2 linked regions of the Pseudobacteriovorax antillogorgiicola genome follow. The protein of the gene in region 2 interacts with the protein of the main gene of each other region in a pairwise test. Links are inferred from orthologs where the notes say so. Each region holds a gene or a part of one and is shown on either strand. Other genes may lie near its edges.

Region 1 (5,789 bases), on a different replicon or contig from region 2:
TTGAAGGATTTATGCAGAACTTAGGCGGGACACTCACCACAGTGGCAGAAGACCTATCCGCTATAACCATTGTTGGCGAAGGCTTTTGGCAGGAACCACAGATTCTTGCCAAGATCCTAGACGGGCTAAACTGCGACATTGTCTTGATGGATAGTAAGGACAGCACAGTGAGCCTATTTTTAGAACAGAAGGACTTAGAGCCCACTCTCAGCCATATTCATAATCAGCTGTTTTCTTAGTGCTCAGAGTTCAGCAAATACTCCGACGGAAAAACCAATATTCGTTGAATTATGGAGCGACATCACATTCAGGCTCACCATGGGGTGATAGCCTGCATCCATCCGATAAAAGGCTGACACTTCCCCATGAATCAAGAGTACCGTGCCTTCTACAATCCGATCGTTGAGGATATCACTCACACTGCCATCCACTCCCAAAGACACCGATGATTGCCCGAATCCTGCAACCCCCGATGCTCGCACAGAAAGTGGCTCATAGGGCCTAAAAATTTCTGACAGGCCACCTGCCACCGTAAAAACACTGATGTCGACGGTCGTATTGGTCACATCCAGAAGCTTGGCTGACGCTTCTCCGGAGCCGGTGATAAAACTGCTTTTTATAATAAAGTAGGTGAACTTTTTCCACTTCCACTGATACTGACCTTCGAAGCTAGTCGCCGTGATGCCATCACCAATGCCCATAGAATATATCCCCAAGTGCCCACCCCAGAAGCTCTCTTTCAAGCCTTTCATCACTTTGAAGAACTTTTCTGGTTGTTTAGCTTCCCGATCCCTTATGATCTCTGCACGATGGGACTTAAGAATCCGACCGTAGGCTGTTTTAATCTCAATGATGCGCAGGGTGCCGCGAATCTTCATCACCTCACCGATAGCCACCAAAAAGCCGTCACGGGCGAAGACCCCAATCTTATCCCCGATGGTAATCCGCCTGTTTTGAATCTCGCAGACTGACTGTTTGCGATTACATCGGAGCGTATCACCTTGGCTAAAACTGGAAGACGATACTAGGAGTGAGATGATTAATAGCAGACGTCTCAAAATTGGGTACCTCGCAACGTATCCCTGATGTGAAACCAGCAAACGGAGAGTTTTATGGAACAGGCGTATACTTAAAGGTACCCCAAGGAGGAATTTGCAGTCAAGTTGGCTTCAGAGCTTGCCCTCGTCCTCCAATTTTCGCAGACGTTCGCGAACTTCCTCATCGACTTCAAGGGCCGCGACATCTTCTGTCATGGCACCAGCATAGACTTGCATTGCTTTATTGTATATGAGGCGAGCTGGCCCCTTTTCCATCTTTCGCAGGATGATTGGGAGCGTCTGCCACTCTTCCGGCGCTTGCATTGCTTGAGACTCAACTTCTACAATCGCCAGCTGAAACTTTCGCCCAGAGGCATCCTGAAGCCCATTTTCAATAAAAGTATGCACCTTCACTGAATCGATACTCGGCAAGGAAAGAGCCTTCTTCACCGCCCGCAGCACCTCTTCCAGCTTGTTAGCATCACGTTCCATTTTAGTTTGAAAGCCATGAAACTCACCGCCGTCGGTCGGAAATCTGAGCAAATCGCGATGGTCACGACACCCGACAAGCAAAATAAAGTCTGTATCCATGGAAGGCTTCTCCTAGGGCTGTGCTAGTTGATCAAGTATTTTCTGAGCGACCTGATGAACTGTTTCCATAGTCCCTACAGAGTTGATGGCCGAACTTTCAATGTCCGTTGTGCCCCCTGGGTTCAACTCATGGCGCAAGACATCAAGGGAAACAGCTTCAGGATGGTCTCGTTTGTTATACTGTAAAACCCGTGGCAGCGTGAGCATGTTATAACCCTCGCGACTCAGAAGCTCCTTCGTTTCGAGCCAGTTTTTAAGATTTTCCCTCATAGAACTTAAGCGGCTATCGAAAACAAAAACAAACCCATCGAGACCCTTTAACATTACTGAATGAACAGTTTCATAAAGTGGATTAGCTGGAAGTGTGTAGAGGTGGAGCTTGACATGAAACTCTTTGAGATGCCCCAAGCTGATAGGAATAAATTCAAAAAAGGGTTGCTCATCAGCATCTAATTCAAATCGACCCTGGTGCAACTTAGTTTGGCTTTGCTGAAAAATTGAAGCAAAGTTAGCCGTTTTACCAGCACCCTTGGGTCCAAAATATAGAACCTTGCAGTTTATTTCCTTGGTTTCCAAGTTGGTAAAGGCCATGACGAATTCGCTCCACTAGACATCTAGCATATCGATTCCGTCTATCTTACCACCAAAAACGGAAAGTGCCTCCTGGGTTATCGGATGTTGGCGCAGTTCTTCGAACAGCTCCTGCCGAGCTGCCTCTTCTTCTTTCTGCCTGACTTGGAGCAGAGATTCTGGGGCTGGAGCCTCATCAGAACTTTCCTGATTGACGCTGGACTCTTGGCTTTCTACCAACAGCTCCCCGGAAAAGCCAAATAACTCGCGAATCCCATCCACAACTCTCTTGCGATGCTCTTGGTGGAGAAGCTTCGCTCCAGCCATGCTGCTGGGATCAACAGCGACGCGAATGGTGTCCACTGAGTAGGCCAGTGGGACAGTTTCCTCTAAAATACGCCCCTGAAGCGGCATCTTTGATTTCCAGATGTCAACGAGAGCCCGCCAACTTTCAGGAAAGCTCGCCGCCCCCCTCTGATCCGGCACTGGCTCTGGGGCAGCCGCTTGGGGTGCAGATGGTTGATCCGTTGTTAGCTTAGGCTCTGCTGAAGCAGCAATTTTTTGAAGGACCGATGATATAGCCTTCTTTCTAGGTGGCGGCGCATCTGAGCTTGGAGGGCCCGACGCCGGCGCTGCCTCGGCCTCTTTTTGCATCACCAACTTGGAGGATGGCTCAAATTGTGAATTGGCACGAGCTGCTCCAGATTGTACTTCGCTATTCCTCTGAGGCACTATAGGCTCTTTAGCAGGGGAAGGTGATGGCGCTGGAGCAGTGTCGATGGGAGCTGCAGGACGGGTTTGTTTAGATTCGTCCTGAGCAAAGGCACTAGCCCAGCGTTGCTTCAGGCTCGCGCCAGAAGACGCTCCAGAGCGGTTCCCAGTCCCAGAAGTATCTTCTGCTGACTGCCTCGGCCGTGAGCCCTGTTGGCTTTCCGGTTTTGCAGGGCTAGAGCCCTTACCCTCAGCAAGCTGCTTGAGATCATCCAGAGAAGGCAAGCCAGGGTCAAAGCACCACTCAAGACTGTAATTTTCTAAAATAAAGCGATCTAGTTCCGAGCCATCCAAGTCTTTGCGACATTTAACAAGGAACCTAAAAATCCTGTTCAAGTCGAAGCTGGGCGATTGATCAGCAACTCTATAAAGATGCTCTAGCTCTGTAGGTGCAAGCCCCAAGAGTTGTGTATCGAGAGCATCGAGCCCCAAGTCCTTCAAAACGAAACCATGGCGACAAAACTTAGCCACCTCTTCCACCGCATCATCAAGTGGAATGCCACGCTCATCCCACTGATCTATAATTTTAATGATCCCGTGGCCATTGCGTTCCACTAGGGCTTGGATATAGTCGATATAGGATTGAGAAGACGCTGCATTGACCAAACCTTTGAGAGAGGCAGCCGTCACCTGACCATCGCCAAGGGCAATCACTTGATCCAAAAAGGTTAAGGCATCCCGCATGGAGCCACGACCTTCCTTCGCCACTGTGACAATCGCGTGATCCTCAAACGCCACTTTCTCTTGATTCAGAATTTCTTTGAGGCGGTCGGTAATGGTTGCCAAGCTCAAACGCTTCAAATGAAAGGTTTGGCAACGACTGAGAATCGTCTCGGGGACCTTTTGCAGCTCTGTAGTTGCAAAAGTGAACACCACATGCTGCGGCGGCTCTTCTAATGTCTTGAGCAAGGCATTGAAGGCACTCTGCGACAGCATATGCACTTCATCGATAATGTAAATCTTATAGGGAGAGCGCTGTGGAACGTATTCCAAGGTTTCTTGCAGGGCTCTAACATCATCGACACTGGTGTTGGATGCGCCATCAATCTCTAGAACGTCTTCGTGATTACCGTCGTTAATTGCAAGGCAGCTCTCGCATTGATTGCACGGCTCAGCTGTAGGTCCTTGCTCGCAATTCAAAGCCTTAGCATAAAGCCGCGCTGTGGTTGTCTTGCCGATACCACGGACCCCTGAGAAGATCACTCCCTGAGGAATTCGCTTCAAACGAATAGCATTGGCGAGGGCTTTGGTGATTGCATCTTGACCAACCATATCTTGGAAATGGCGAGGCCGATACTTGCGGGCTAAGGACTGGTAAGACAACGAACTCTCCCGAAAACGATAAAAGCGCAAAGTGATAGCTAGATGACCCAGACACCTACTCACATCCACTACCGTTGCTACCTTCCGGTCCTGGCGGGGTTCATGGAGAAGCATCATCTAGGATCTAGCTATCACTTTGCGCTTTTTAAAGCAAAGTGTCGATTCTAACCTCACTGGCGGAGAGAGAGGGATTCGAACCCTCGAAGCAGTTTCCCACTTACACGCGTTCCAGGCGTGCGCCTTCAACCACTCGGCCACCTCTCCTGAGATGATCGTACTTTCATACATGAAAGCGGACATGACGCTAATTTTTTTGTGATTGAAAGTCAAGGCCTTTCTCTCAGCATATGCCAAAGAGCACGATTTTATTTCTTCACCAAGTTGCTATATTGGGAAAAATGTAATAGCGAGGTTGCTTACTTATGAAAATTTTTACCTGCACACTCCTCCTCCTAGGAATCACATCCTGCGCTCATAATATTATCCAAGGAGAGCCCCTTGGCACCCATCCGCCACGAGGAATCAACCCCGAAAGGGACGCCTACATAGCTGATGGTAAAAAAGGCATGGTAGCTACTGCACACCCCCTCGCAACCCAGGCCGGGGTGGAGATACTAAAGCTAGGTGGCAATGCCGTAGATGCTGCCGTTGCCGTATCCATGGCAATCTCTGTGGTAAGACCTCAGTCTACTGGAATTGGGGGAGGGGGCTTTCTCCTTCACTATGACAGCAATACCACCGATGTTGTTGCCTATGACTTTCGGGAGGTCGCTCCGCTTAAAGCTAGTCGGGACATGTTTCTCGATAAGGATAAGAACCCAAAAGATTTCGTCTACAAGAAAAAGACGGTTCCGAACGCTTCTGTCAATGGCCATCTTTCAGTAGGGGTTCCTGGGCTTATTCGCGGCCTCTGGGACATTCATCGAATCCACGGCTCCCTACCATGGAATAGGCTCGTAGAGCCAGCGATCCGCTTGGCTGAAGACGGCTTCAAAGTCTACCCTAACCTTGCTAAAGCCATCGAGAGGAGAGCCCAGGTTCTTCAGGCGTTCCCTGCCACAGCTAAGATCTTTTTTCCTGATGGCAAGCCTTTGAAAGCGGGAGAAGTCCTGATCCAAGCCGACCTCGCCAAAACCCTCAAGGCCATCAGAGATAACGGCGACAAAGGCTTCTACAGCGGCTGGGTTGCAGAGAAGATTATTGCTGAAATGAAAGACGGCGGCGGCTTGATCACACAAAAAGACCTGGACAGCTATAAGATGGTGGTCCGGCAGGCCATTCAATCAAGCTTTCGCAACTTTGAACTAGCTTCCATGCCACCTCCATCTTCTGGCGGCGTTCATATCGCTCAGATGTTGAATATTTTAGAGGGCACCGAGATGGGAAAAATCCCTCTGGATTCCCCTCGTTACATACAGCTACTCGTGGAAAGCATGCGCCGCGCTTATGCAGATCGCGCGAAGTACCTGGGTGACCCCGACTTTGTTTCAATTCCGG
Region 2 (7,023 bases):
TATATTTCTTAGGAATAGCCTCGTTTTGCCACCAGTTGATCTGACCAGAGGGGGTTTTGAGGGCATCTTCGTAGGTTTTTCCGGCAGATCGTGGTGATCCAGCAAGTGCTACAACTTCAAACCAAGGGTGATTTTCCAAGGCGGTGAGAAATTGCTGGCCTGCGATTCCGGTTGCACCCACTACAGCTACTTTCTTTTTCATGAAACTATTCCTTATTTAGCTAAATTAGGGGTCAATTTTGACTCCTGTACCCATTAGCACGGAAACTGGCCCTGGGCTAGCGCCAGTATTGTCTGGATAGCCAACTTGTTAGAGACTAATAGACTGTCCCCCATCAACCATGTCACAATGGTTTGTTGACGTGATGCAGTTCATTGGGATTGCAGTCGGTCGAGAACCTGCTTCAGATCCTCCTGGGAATATCGAAAAAACAAAGTTTTGCATCGCTCCACATTCCAAAGGCCGGGGGGCATCCCCTTCTGCTTTTTGATCTCAGAACGGCGAGCCACATAAACTTCACCGGCCATATCCGAGCGCAGTTTGGAGTAATGAACAGCTAGAATCGCAGCTTCTCGGAGAAGCTGGCTGGGCAGAGCTTGGCGAATATCCTTGGCTGCTGGTACGACAATATGAGAGCCAGCTACCGCCGATGTGTGGATCCAATAGTCATTGGTCTTAGCGCTTTTAGTTAGCTCGTCGTTTTCCCGCGGCCCTTTACCCACGAGGATGTCATGCCCCGAAGATGACTTAAAAACACGATAAGGTTTGGCAACTGCTGCGGCCTTGGCTTGGGTGTTAGACGCTTGCACACGGGGCAGCTTGTACTTATCAAATAGTAGCTCCACTTCCGATAGTGGTAGTGGCTCCTGAAGCATTTTTAGGTCGGATTCGAGCTGCTCAAGGTCTTTACGATTGCTCTCGGCGACCTTAAGCCCCATCTCGCGGGATTTTCGAGCCTTCTTAGCTCCAACGAAAAAGTTTTCAATATTGGCCCCCACCGATTTCTCTGTGTCCAATTCAATGACGATATCTTCAGTTTGGCCGCTTAGCTCTTTCGGAAGCTCTAGCTGGAAGTCACCATCCTTTACCAAATAGGCAAATGATTGCAGAAGGTGAGCATGCTTGTCCATGTTTTCAATATCTTTAGGCTCGGGTATCTTGCCAAGCTGCTTTTCAGCAGCTTTGCGATAAGTTTTTAGCTTCCGCTTGAGTTTTTGTAGCAGAACCCGTTGTTCCTTTGATAGATCGTTCTCCTCTTCGTCAAGGTCATCGTCATCCTCAGAGTTCTCCTCGACTTCCTCATCAAACTGCTTCAGAAAATCGGCGATCATCTCGTTTTTGATTGATATCAAGCTTGGATTAAGGCCAGGGACTTGATCTTCTAAGGGCTTTTTCTTGGTGAAGGTTCCCTTCATTCCCATGCGCATGACCATCTCACCATCTGGATTGACGAGAGCCATTTCAGGTGGGCGGCTTTTAGCAAGGCGCAGGAACCACTCTTGGCCTTGACTATAAAGCACTATCCACAGATTACCGTTACTATCGTCTTTTAGGATGTCGCCAATGGTCGCTCCTTTGCAGTGCTTGCGCATCTGGTTGACCATCCCTCCTTGCGGAACCAGGGACTCTGGCTTATCAACGGTGAGGCGGACCCCAAATACATCCTGCCTTGAGTCGATGACGACAAAGAACTTTTTTATGGGGTTATCGGCGCTTTTAATTCCAGAAAAGGACGACTGGAATACATAGATGGGTTGCTTTCCCTGCCAGCTCTTAGCTGTGCGAATCTTCACGTGATCGTAGGAATCGCTCATGGAGCCTCCTCAGTTTCATCAGCAGGTATTTGTTCGTCGCCTTCATCCGGCATGTTCGGGTCGATGGGTCGCCCGAAGTCGCCAGTTGCCAAAGCAGCCTTTCTCAGTGGCTCATTGATAAACCCCTGCTGGAACATCATCTCGATAATATGGGCATAGCGGCGATGACCAAAGGCTGTAAGCTTGCGAGACCTGAGTCCCACAGACCAAGCGTTCGGGCTAGGCAAAACGAGAGCTAGGTTGGCTCCCTGCTGGATAGTTAGAAGTTCGGGTGAGGTGTCGAAATAGTGAAAGGCGGCATCCTTGATACCAAAGACTCCATCACCAAATTCTGTGAGATTGATGTACCACTCTAGAATCTCTTCTTTACTAAGGAGCTGCTCCATCAGGAGAGCACCCAAGATTTCTCGAAACTTGCGGAGCAGCGTCTTTTCTGGACTGAGTAAGGTCATCTTGACAACTTGCTGGGAGATGGTTGAAGCTCCTCTTACATATCTGCCCTTCTCTAGATTGAGTTTCAAGCTATTGTAGATAGCGGTTGGGTCGATGCCCATGTGATCTAGGAATCGAGCGTCTTCTGCGACCATGATCGCGTGAAGCACATGCCAAGAAACAGACTTTATGGGGACCCAATGTTTCCACTGAGGCCCGATAGAAAAGGTTTGCTCCCCGGTCTTTGGCCAGCGGGTGACATCCACAGGCCCTGATTTAAGTTGCCAGACGGGTGGCATAAGAAGGATGGGAATCGCGAGCAATGCCCCCAAAATGATGACGATTACCCTCTTAGCTGTAATTTTAAACACTCTCATTGCTCGCTACTAGTTCGACATAAATCACTCCTAGGGAGCTGAGCCTAGAAGTATTGCAGTTGGACATCCTCCGTCCCCATGTTTTTGATGCTCTGGTAGAAGTCATCGCAGAGGTCGACCCCTTCGATCTGAGGATTGATTTTGATTTGAACCCGTCCATATTTCAAATTGACGATCAGGGGTGTTCTTCCGGGGTGACTGGCGAGCAACGTCCCAAGACGGCCAATGGTGGCTTTCTTCTGGTTGAGAGCTGTTGGATTCAAATCTTTTTGGCTTCCTATCTGGATCTCTACCCGCTTGGTGACTTCTCGCCTAACATCTTGCAATGGAGCCAATGAGTCTACCTTAAGAGAGATCGAAGTGCCGTCATAGCTTTTGGCAACGTTGACTTTGGCAACGACCACGGTATTGGGCTCAGGGAAAAACTCGGGGAGATCTTTTTCAAACATCACCCCTTCCCAAGATCCCGTTTCGTCTTCTAAGTGGATATAGGCCATCTTCTTGTTAGTTTTGGTGAGGCGCTCTGAAGTTCCAGTGAGAAAGGCCACGATATTGACATCTTTTGAACCCACGCGCTTAGGAATATCCTTGATCTGGAGCTGACCAAATTTTTTGACATCTTCTGGGTAAAGGTCCATGGGGTGGCCGCTTAGGAATACTCCCAAGTTTTTCTTCTCTTTTAAGAGCCACTCCAGCCTGGATTCAGAGCTGCCAGCCTGCGCGATATCTTCCTCAAATTTAGCCAGATCTACCATGTTTTCTTCAACATCATCGTCGGCAAACAGCAATACCTGGCCAGTAGACTCATTACTGTGGTGGCTTTCAGAAAACTTCACCATTTCAGGGATAGCAGCTTTGATGGCATCACGGCTAGAGCCGAAGCTATCGAAAGCACCAGCTTCGGCTAGAAGTTCCAAGGTTTTTTTACCAACCTTTTGCAAGTTGATGCGCTTGGCAAGATCCGTTAGGGACTTATAAGGGCCATTTTCATCCCGTTCACGGACCATCTTCTCAAGCGATGCTCCACCAACCCCTTTGATTGCTTCCAGGCCATAGCCTACAGATCTAGGGCCGGGGACATCGAATTCGAGCTTGCTGCGATTAATATCCGGTGGATAGATTTTAAACTTCATCCGCCGACATTCTTCAATGTAGCGGATCACCTTATCGGTGTTATCCAAGTCGCAGGTCATGATCGCTGCCATGAACTCTTCAGGATAGAAGGTCTTTAAGTAGGCTGTTTGGTAACTGACCAGTCCGTAGGCTGCCGAGTGAGACTTGTTAAAACCGTAGGCAGCAAATTTTGCCATCAGTTCAAATAGCTCTTCAGCAATCTCTTCGGGGACGTTGTTTTCCCGGCATCCCGTCGAGAATCGAACCTTTTGCTTGGCCATCTCTTCAGGTTTTTTCTTACCCATGGCGCGGCGGAGCAAGTCAGCTTCGCCAAGTGAGTAGGAAGCCAGTGATGCAGCGATCTTTTGCACCTGCTCCTGGTACAGGATGATGCCGTAGGTGTCGTCAAGAATGGTTTCAAGAGCAGGGTGGAGATACTCAATCTCCTGGCGACCATGCTTACGCTCGATAAAGTCGTCCACCATCCCCGAGCCGAGGGGGCCCGGCCTGAAAAGGGCCACAACCGCGATAATATCTTCAAAGCGTGAAGGCTTGAGCTTGCTTAACAAAGCCTGCATTCCTGAACTTTCAAGCTGGAATATACCAACGGATGCCGCGGTTGAGATCAGGTCGTAAACCGGCTTGGCCTCGATGTCGATGGTTTCAATATTGAAGTTGGGGTCTTTTGACTTCTGGATAAGCTTCACAGCTTTTTGAATCACGGTTAGGGTTTTTAGACCCAGAAAGTCGAACTTGACGAGTCCAACCTTCTCCGCATTTTTCATCTCATATTGAGTGATGAGAGCACCGTCTTCTGATTTATAGACGGGAACGTAGTTGTCCATACCCCCTTCGGAAATCACAACTCCGGCAGCGTGAACTGAGGTGTGGCGGCTCATGCCTTCTAGCTTGAGTGCAAGGTCGACCATCTTTTCGATGATCTCATCTTTCTTGGCTTCCTCTTGGATGCGAGGCTCTCGCTCCAGAGCATCTTTTAAGGTGATATCCAGTTCGTTGGGAATCAGCTTGGCGATGCGGTCTACCTTGCTGTAACCTAGCTCCAAGACTCGGCCCACATCTCGCAGGGCAGCCTTGGCTTTCATCTTTCCGAAGGTGGTGATCTGAGCCACGTTATCCGCACCATACTTCTGCGTCACGTATTGAATCACCTCGTCGCGGCGCTCTTGGCAGAAATCGACGTCGAAGTCAGGCATGGAAACCCGCTCAGGATTCAAGAATCGTTCGAAGATAAGATTGAACTTCAAAGGGTCCAGATCGGTAATTTTCAAAGCATAGGCAATCAAGGAGCCTGCTCCCGATCCCCGGCCCGGGCCAACAGGAATATCATGATCCTTAGCCCAGTTGATAAAGTCCTGGACGATCAAGAAGTAGCCAGGGAAACCCATTTTGATGATGATGCCAATTTCAAAATCTAGGCGGTCCCAGTAGGTTTTCTCCGCTTCGGCATCAAACTCTGGGCCATATTGCTTGCGAAGGTGTACCAGCCGCTCCTCAAGCCCTTCCTTGGAAAGCTGTATGAGAGCATCATCGATGTTATCGATGCCGTCTACTTCGAATTTAGGCAGAAAGTATTTGCCAAAGGTCAACTCAACGTGACACTGCTCGGCAATCTTAGATTGGTTATCTAAGGCTTCCGCCCAGCGACCGTACTTGTCCACCATCTCCTCATTGGAAAAAAGGTGAAACTGAGCAGCCTTGTTGCGTTTAGCAATATGGGACTGCTTTAAGTCATTCTTTACAGAGGTGAGTACTGCGTGAGCTTCATCGTCCTCTGGATTTAGGTAATGGGAATCAGCAGTGGCTACGAGGGGCAATCCATAGTGATAGGCTACCTCCACCAGCACGGGGATGACTTTCCTTTGCAAGCCAAGATTATTATCGATCAACTCGATGTAATAGTCGTCGCCAAAAGCCTCTTTCATAAACTGCACATGGGCATTGAGCGCAGTGACAACGGGCTCACAGGGCTCTGTAGGAGCCTTAAGTTCTTCAAGGGGGTTTGGGCTTAGTTCCATGAGGCTATTGACCAGGTAGGCAAACTCTCCATGGAGGCAGCTGGATAAGGCGATCACATCACCGGCATTGTCCCGGACCTTTTCAGCTGGAGCGACCGACACCTCACCTGGATTTTCCCGAAGGTAGCCAGAGGAAACCACGCGGCATAGGTTTTTGTAACCTTCTGTTGATTTAGCGAGTAGAACTAGGTGGTAAGCGGCGGCTTGGGAGTCTCCCGTGGCCTTACGTACCACTTGGCTTTCTGGAAGCCCATCCCAATTGATCTCGGCCCCGAGAATGGGGTTGAGTCCTGCATCCTTACACTTGACGTAGAACTCAACAGCTCCAAACATATTGCTGTGATCGGTGAGAGCCAGAGCCGTGTGGCCCTGACTTTTGACTTTTTTGATCGCATCCGAGATCCGGATGGCGCCGTCCAGCAACGAATACTCCGAGTGGACGTGGAGGTGAACAAGCTTACGCGGGTTGAGGTTGTCTTCGCTCATCTATTCCCATTCGATGGTCGCCGGGGGCTTGGTGGTGATGTCATAAACGACCCGGTTGATGCCATCGACCTTTCGTACAATTTCATCAGATACAGAAACCAGAAATTCCATCGGCAAGTCCCCTACCCCAGCGGTCATGCCATCTGTCGCTGTGACAGCGCGTAGGGCACAGGTCCATTGGTAGGTGCGGTTGTCTCCCATAACCCCAACAGTTTTGACGGGGAGGAGCACAGCAAATGCTTGCCAAACTTCCTTATACAGGTCTTTTTCACGAAGTTTATCAATAAAAATCTGATCTGCATTCTGCAAAATCTCGACTTTGTCAGCCGTGATCTCGCCGAGGATCCGAACAGCCAAGCCTGGGCCAGGAAATGGATGGCGATCGACCAGCTCATTAGAAATTCCAACCTTGCGGCCAACAAGGCGAACCTCGTCTTTAAAGAGGTAGCGGAAAGGCTCTACGAGGGCCATATGAAGCCTTTCAGGCAAGCCGCCTACATTGTGATGGCTTTTGATGACCTTGGCGCCAGCGCCGTGCCCTGCTGATTCGATCACGTCTGGGTATAGAGTGCCTTGGCCGAGATGGGTGAAGCCCTCGTTAGCTTTGGCGTAGGTTTCGAACTCCTCGATGAACTTGAGTCCGATGATCTTACGTTTTTGCTCCGGGTCAGAAACGCCACTTAGTGCTTGGTAAAACTCTTGGGCCCGGTTCAGAACGACAAGATTGACACCCAAGGACTCTATTTTTTCTTTTACCCAAGATG

The links.
Region 1: the proteins of dnaE (region 2) and dnaX interact in binary tests that used the Escherichia coli proteins (3 or more experiments, as listed by UniProt). The link is inferred for Pseudobacteriovorax antillogorgiicola from one-to-one orthologs.

Annotation. Positions count from the first base shown.
Region 1 is NZ_FWZT01000001.1:102,209-107,997, forward strand. Bases 1,764-4,720 are described here. They hold dnaX (DNA polymerase III subunit gamma/tau), read right to left. Parts: upstream 4,293-4,720; coding sequence 2,235-4,292; downstream 1,764-2,234. Other genes in these bases: B9N89_RS00535 (GTP-binding protein), read right to left, coding at 1,764-2,219; ggt (gamma-glutamyltransferase), read left to right, coding at 4,715-4,720. In the rest of the region: B9N89_RS00520 (aspartate kinase), read left to right, coding at 1-239; B9N89_RS00525 (hypothetical protein), read right to left, coding at 243-1,058; B9N89_RS00530 (hypothetical protein), read right to left, coding at 1,170-1,628; more of B9N89_RS00535, read right to left, coding at 1,641-1,763; more of ggt, read left to right, coding at 4,721-5,789. UniProt on the Escherichia coli protein: Part of the beta sliding clamp loading complex, which hydrolyzes ATP to load the beta clamp onto primed DNA to form the DNA replication pre-initiation complex.
Region 2 is NZ_FWZT01000017.1:174,261-181,283, reverse strand. Bases 2,469-6,659 are described here. They hold dnaE (DNA polymerase III subunit alpha), read right to left. Parts: upstream 6,260-6,659; coding sequence 2,669-6,259; downstream 2,469-2,668. Other genes in these bases: guaA (glutamine-hydrolyzing GMP synthase), read right to left, coding at 6,260-6,659; B9N89_RS20815 (biosynthetic peptidoglycan transglycosylase), read right to left, coding at 2,469-2,624. In the rest of the region: asd (aspartate-semialdehyde dehydrogenase), read right to left, coding at 1-202; B9N89_RS20820 (NFACT RNA binding domain-containing protein), read right to left, coding at 373-1,815; more of B9N89_RS20815, read right to left, coding at 1,812-2,468; more of guaA, read right to left, coding at 6,660-7,023. UniProt on the Escherichia coli protein: DNA polymerase III is a complex, multichain enzyme responsible for most of the replicative synthesis in bacteria. This DNA polymerase also exhibits 3' to 5' exonuclease activity. The alpha chain is the DNA polymerase catalytic subunit.